DNA from 2 places in the Nonomuraea sp. NPDC050547 genome. Region 2 is predicted to be linked to the other one. Evidence: riboswitches for the same ligand, from Rfam matches in the RefSeq annotation. Region 2 holds a riboswitch; the other holds the start of a gene.
The links. A riboswitch is a leader RNA that binds a small molecule or an ion and turns the genes downstream of it on or off. The one in region 2 is predicted to bind glycine.
Positions count from the first base shown of each region.

Region 1: another riboswitch for glycine. It lies ahead of gcvT (glycine cleavage system aminomethyltransferase GcvT); the one in region 2 lies ahead of gcvP (aminomethyl-transferring glycine dehydrogenase).

Region 1 is NZ_JBITGW010000004.1:426,973-430,348, reverse strand. It holds gene ACIBHY_RS12765 (cation:proton antiporter) at 189-1,622, shown strand; glycine riboswitch at 1,650-1,748, shown strand; gene gcvT (glycine cleavage system aminomethyltransferase GcvT) at 1,881-2,972, shown strand; gene gcvH (glycine cleavage system protein GcvH) at 3,005-3,376, shown strand, end outside.
Region 2 is NZ_JBITGW010000017.1:177,814-181,189, forward strand. It holds gene gcvP (aminomethyl-transferring glycine dehydrogenase) at 1-2,129, opposite strand, end outside; glycine riboswitch at 2,282-2,376, opposite strand; gene ACIBHY_RS37205 (MerR family transcriptional regulator) at 2,436-3,053, opposite strand; gene ACIBHY_RS37210 (bifunctional nuclease family protein) at 3,201-3,376, opposite strand, start outside.

The DNA.
Region 1 (3,376 bases), on a different contig from region 2:
TGCATCACACGCCCCGCAAAGTCCCGAAATATCCCGTTAAACACGGGGCAAGCAACACGCAGGGCCCCTGAACCTCTCGGCAAACACTGATCACCTCGCACACCAAGCTCGGCCCGATCCGGACATATCCCCCATAGGCTCGCCACCGTTGTCCGGATCCGATCCCCCTCAGGAGGGAGCCCGAGCTTTTGTCCAGCGACCTGGTGATCATCGCCGCGCTCGTCGCCGTCTCGATCGTGCTGGCCCGATTTCTCAGCACGAGGTGGAGGCTGCCGCCCCTGCCGTTCCTGGTCCTGCTCGGCATGCTCGTGGGAATCCTGCCCTGGGTGCCGGTCGTGTCGATGGACCCGTACGTCGTGCTGACCGTCCTCATCCCGCCCCTGCTCTACCACCACGCCACCACGCGCAGCGCGCCCCGCGAGTCACGTGACGCCTGGCGGCCGATCATGCTCCTCGGCGTCGGGCTCACCCTCGCCACCGCCGGCGCCGTCACCCTCGTGGCCCATCTTCTGCTCCCCGGCCTGCCGTGGGGCGCCGCGCTGACCGTCGGCGCCGCCTTCGCGCCCACCCAGGCACTCGTCCTCGACCGGCTCGGCGCGCCGGAGCGCGTGCTCACCGTGCTGCGAGGCGAGAGCCTGATCAACGAGGGCGTCGCCGTCGTGCTGCTCGCCATCGGGCTTGAGCAGCTAAAACGCCCCGAGACCGTCTCCGTGGCCGCGCTGCAACTGGCCGGGGCGATCGCCGGCGGCGCGCTCGCGGGTCTCGCGCTCGGCTGGGTCGTCGTGCAGTTGCGCCGCCGGCTGGCCGACTCGGGGACGCTGATCGTGCTCTCGCTGGCCACGCCGTTCGTCGCCGAGATCAGCGCGAGCAAGCTCGGGCTGTCCGGCCCGCTCGCCGTCACCGCCGCCGGCTTCTACGTCGGGGCGCGCGGCCGCCTCTTCCACACCCCCGCGCGGGCCACCGAGCGGATCACCTGGCAGGTGCTGACGTTCCTGCTCGGCGGGACGCTCGCGGTCCTGCTCGGCCTCCAGCTGCGCGATCTGGGCGGCTCACACTCCGGGCTGCCGATCACGACGGTCCTGCTGGTCACCGCGGCACTGCTGGGCGCGACTTCGCTGGTACGGCTGGCGTTCGCGCTGGCCGTCGACCGGCGCAGCGTCCGGGCCCTCACGCTGGGCGGCACCCGCGGGGCCTCGACGCTGGCCATCGCGCTGGCCATGCCCGCGCTGCCCGCCCAGGACGCGTTGATCTTCGCCGCCGCCTCGGTGGTGCTGGTCAGCGGGTTCGCCCTGCTCACGTGCCGCGCCGCCGTACCGGAGAGTGGGGGTGTCGCGGCGCCCGAGGAGGAGGCGCGGGCGCGGCAGGCGGCGGCCGCGGCGGCGATGCGCAGGCTCGACCAGATCTCCCACCGTCTCGACACCGGCACGCTGTGGGCGCAGCGGCAGTTGCTCGCGGTCGAGGCGAACGCCGGCGCCCCCCACGAGCTGCGCGACGAGCTCGCCAGGGCGCAGCGCGAGACGCTCGGCCAGATGTACACCGAAGGCCGCATCGGCGCCACAACCCTGCACAAGCTCACGGAAGAGATCGATTGGCGCGATCCACACGCGACAACACCCCCGTGACGGCACTAGGCTGGTTGGAGACACCGGTGAACCCGTGCGGGAGAGCGTTCTGACAATCCGGTCAGAGCCCCTGAAGGAGCAAGCCCTCCCCGCGAACCTCTCAAGGCAAAGGACCGCTCGGGCGAGGTGCCTCTGGAAAGCAGGCCTCCGGGCCTCGCCGAAGGTGAAAGTCCGGCAAAACCCGGGCGAAGCTCTCAGGCATCGATGACAGAGGGGGAGGATGCTGGCATCCGACCCTGCCCTGAGGTGCGAAGACCAATGTCCCGACCGACACCGCTGCGAGACGTTCACGAGAGTCTCGGCGCGACGCTGACCGACTTCGCCGGCTGGCTGATGCCGCTGCGCTACGGCAGCGAGTCCGCCGAGCACAACGCCGTGCGCACCGCCGCCGGACTGTTCGACCTCTCGCACATGGGCGAGATCTTCCTGACCGGTCCCCAGGCGGGCGAGGCACTCGACTACGCGCTCGTCGGCCACCTCTCGGCGCTGGCGCCCGGACGGGCCCGCTACACGATGATCGTCGGGGAGGACGGCGGGGTCCTGGACGACCTGATCGTCTACCGGCTCGCCGACGAACAGTTCATGGTCGTGGCCAACGCCTCCAACTACCTCCTCGTGGCCCGCGAGCTGACCGCGCGCGCCGCCGAGTTCGACGCCGTCGTGGACGACCAGTCCGAGCAGTGGGCGCTCGTCGCCGTGCAGGGTCCGCGCGCCCAGGAGATCCTCTCCTCGCTCACCGACGCCGACCTGCCGGGACTCAAGTACTACGCCGGCCTGCCCGGCGTCGTCGCCGGCGCCCAGGCGCTCATCGCCCGCACCGGCTACACCGGCGAGGACGGCTTCGAGCTGTTCATCGCCAACGAGGACGCGGTGCCGTTGTGGCAGGCGCTGGTCAAGGCGGGCGAGCCGTACGGGCTGATTCCGGCGGGACTGTCCTCGCGCGACACGCTGCGCCTCGAAGCCGGCATGCCGCTCTACGGCAACGAGCTGTCCACCGCGCTCACCCCGTTCGACGCGGGCCTGGGCCGAGTGGTGAAATTCGACAAGCCCGGCGACTTCGTCGGCAGGGCGGCGCTGGAGGCGGTCAAGGACGACCCGCCGCGGCGGCGCCTCGTCGGACTGGTCGCGCACGGGCGCCGGGTCCCCCGCCACGGGTACCCGGTGACCAAGGACGGCGCCGTGGTCGGCGAGGTCACCAGCGGGGCCCCTTCCCAGACCCTGGGTAAGCCCATCGCGATGGCCTACGTGGACACTGGTGTCACCGAAGGCGTGGCCGTGGACATCCGGGGCAGCCAGGAGGGCATGGACCTCGTCGCATTGCCCTTCTACAAGCGCAGCGCCCGTTCGTGAATACAAGCGCAGTAACCAGCAGGAGGACGTAAGTGAGCAGCATCCCTGACGAGCTGAGCTACACCAAGGAGCACGAATGGGTGGCCGGTCTCGACGACGGCCGGACCGTGACCGTCGGCATCACGGCCTTCGCGGCCGAGGCCCTGGGTGACGTCGTCTTCGTGCAGCTTCCCGAGGCGGGCTCGAACGTCGAGGCCGGCGACTCCATCGGCGAGGTCGAGTCGACCAAGTCGGTGAGCGAGATCTACGCTCCGGTCGGCGGCGAGGTCACCGAGGTGAACCAGGCCGTCGTGGACGACCCGTCGCTGGTCAACAACGACCCTTACGGCGACGGCTGGATGTTCCGGGTGCGCCTCGAAGGCGACCCGGAGGACCTCCTCTCGGCTGAGGAGTACGGAGCACTC
Region 2 (3,376 bases):
GCGACCGGGCCGACGCCGGGACCGCCCCCGCCGTGCGGGATGCAGAAGGTCTTGTGCAGGTTGAGGTGGGAGACGTCGGCGCCGAACTCGCCCGGCTTGGCCAGGCCGACGAGGGCGTTGAGGTTGGCGCCGTCGACGTAGACCTGGCCGCCGGCCTCGTGGACCTTGGCGCAGATCTCGGTGATCGTCTCCTCGTACACGCCGTGCGTGGACGGGTAGGTGACCATGATCGCGGCCAGCGTGTCGCGGTGCTTGGCGATCTTGGCGTCGAGGTCGGCGAGGTCGATGTTGCCCTCGTCGTCGCAGGCGACCACGACGACGCGCATGCCGGCCATGACGGCGCTGGCGGCGTTGGTGCCGTGGGCGGAGGACGGGATGAGGCAGACCTCGCGGCCCGTGTCGCCGCCCGCCTGGTGGTAGGCGCGGATGGCCAGCAGCCCGGCGAACTCGCCCTGGGAGCCGGCGTTGGGCTGGATGGAGACGGCGTCGTAGCCGGTCACCTCGGCCAGCCAGGACTCCAGCGTGCCGATCAGCTCCAGGTAGCCCTCGGTCTGCTCGGCCGGGGCGTAGGGGTGCACGGCCGCGAACTCGGGCCAGGTGATCGGCTCCATCTCGGTGGTCGCGTTGAGCTTCATCGTGCACGAGCCCAGCGGGATCATCGAACGGTCGAGGGCGATGTCCTTGTCCTGCAGCTTGCGCAGGTAGCGCAGCATGGCGGTCTCGGAGCGGTGGCTGTGGAAGACCGGGTGGGACAGGTAGTCGTCCTCGCGGGCGAGCGAGGCGGGCAGCGCGTCGTCACCGGCCAGGTCGCTGAGCCCGGCGGAGACGCCGAAGGCGGCGGCGACCTGCTCCAGGTGGGCGAGCTCGGTCTTCTCGTCGCAGGAGACCGAGACGTGGTCGGCGTCGACCTGCCAGAGGTTGACGCCGCGGGCGGCGGCCTCGGCGACGACCCGGGCGGCCCTGCCGGGCACGCGGGCGGTCACGGTGTCGAAGAACTCGCCGTGCACGACCTCCACGCGGCCCGCGCGCAGCACCTCGGCGAGCGTCACGGCGTGCGCGTGGGTACGGCGGGCGATCCGCCGCAGGCCCTCGGGCCCGTGGTAGACCGCGTACATGCCGGCGATGACGGCCAGCAGCACCTGGGCGGTGCAGATGTTGGAGGTGGCCTTCTCACGGCGGATGTGCTGCTCGCGGGTCTGCAGGGCCAGGCGGTAGGCGGGCGCGCCGTCGGCGTCCACGGAGACTCCGACCAGGCGGCCGGGCATCTGCCGCTGCAACCCCTCGCGCACGGACATGTACGCGGCGTGCGGCCCGCCGAACCCGAAGGGCACGCCGAAGCGCTGGGAGGAGCCGATCGCGATGTCGGCGCCGAGCGCGCCGGGCGCGGCGATGAGCGTGAGGGCGAGCAGGTCGGCGGCGGCGACCACGAGGGCGCCGGCGCCGTGCGCGCGCTCGGCCAGCGCGCGGAAGTCGCGCACACGGCCGGAGGCGCCCGGGTACTGCACCAGCACGCCGAAACACTCGGGCAGCTCGCCGTCGAGGTCGGAGGAGACGAGCTCGATGCCCAGCGGCTCGGCGCGGGTGGCCAGCACGGCCTTGGTCTGCGGGAGGGCGTCGGCGTCGACGACGAAGACGTGGCTCTTGGACTTGCCGGCCCGGCGGGCCAGGGTCATCGCCTCGGCGGCGGCCGTGCCCTCGTCCAGGAGGGAGGCGCCGGCCACGTCGAGGCCGGTGAGGTCGGAGACGACCGTCTGGAAGTTGAGCAGCGCCTCGAGGCGGCCCTGCGAGATCTCGGGCTGGTAGGGCGTGTACGCGGTGTACCAGCCGGGGTTCTCCAGCAGGTTGCGGCGGATCACCGCGGGCGTGATCGTGTCGTGGTAGCCCAGGCCGATCATCGAGGTGAGCACGCGGTTGCGGCCGGCCAGCTCGCGCAGCTCGGCGATGACCTCGCTCTCGCCGGCCGCCGGGGGCAGCTTCAGCTGGTCCTTGGCCCTGATGGCCTCGGGTACCGCCACCGCCACCAGGTCGGAGACCGACTCGAAGCCGACGGCCTCCAGCATCCGCTGCTGCTCGTCGGCCGAGGGCCCGATGTGGCGGGTGGAGAACGGAGGTGCTGTCAGGTCGGTCATGAGGGTGCCCTCCCGAGGCGATGGAGACCGGCGCCGGGGCGCGGTGGCCGGGTCTCCCCCTCTGTCATGGGACCTGAGAGCTTCACCCCGCGGGCGGGGCTTGCACCGTCGGTGAGGCGCGCCTGGCTGGCGTGCCTGCTTTCCAGAGTTGCCTCACCCGAGCGGTACCGGTTGCCTGAGAGATTCCGGGGAGGGTTGCTCCTTCGGCGCCCCGACTCAGGGTCGGGGACTCTCCCGCACGGGGTCGTCAGCCTTCGGGTCCTAGATTACTACGCCGGGCCGCGTCAGGCGTTCCGGCACGCTCGGCTATCCGATCTTGCGCGCGCGCCGCCGCTGCGCCAGCTCGTCCGCGGGGTGGTCGGCCGGGTCGTCACCGGCCGCGGCTCGTTCCCCCGGCAGCTCCGCGAGCGACCCCTCGACTTCCCGCCAGACTTTGCCCAGCGCGATCCCGAACACGCCCTGACCGCCCTGCAACAGGTCGATGACCTCGTCGGCCGAGGTGCACTCGTAGACGCTGACGCCGTCGCTCATGAGCGTGATCTGCGCGAGGTCGGCCACGCCTCGATCACGCAGATGCTGGACGGCGGTGCGGATCTGCTGGAGCGAGACTCCGGTGTCCAGCAGCCGCTTGACGACCTTGAGCACCAGGATGTCGCGGAAGCTGTACAGGCGCTGCGAGCCGGAGCCCTGGGCGGCCCTTATCGTGGGCTCGACCAGGCCGGTTCTGGCCCAGTAGTCCAGCTGCCTGTAGGTGATGCCGGCCGCCGAGCAGGCCGTCGGGCCCCGGTAGCCGATGTCACCCGGAAGTGTCGCGGGGGCGTCGTCGAAGAGCAGGCCCTGCTCTCCGGCACGCTGCCGCGCGCTCTCGCGCCGCACCGGATCTTCCTGGCCGGCCGTCTTTCCCTCGCCGCTGCTGACCGCCACGCGGACCTCCGGCTTTCTCTCATCCCGCGGCCTGATCTGGGGGTTCGCAACGCGCGACCACGGGTTTCACTTGCACCGTAGGACCGTGACCAAGCGCAGTCAACGATCCGGCTCGGCGCGTCGTGAAGCGTAAATGCACTGAAATACCTACCCCGCCCTGCCGAAGTCCTCGGGCGTGATCGTGTCAAGGAACTCCCTGAACTTCTCCACCTCGTCCTCCTGGTCGTCAGGGATGATCACACCGGCTTCCTGCACGACCTCCTCGCTGGCGAAGATCCGGGCACCGGTGCGCAGGGCGAGCGCGATGGAGTCGGACGGCCTGG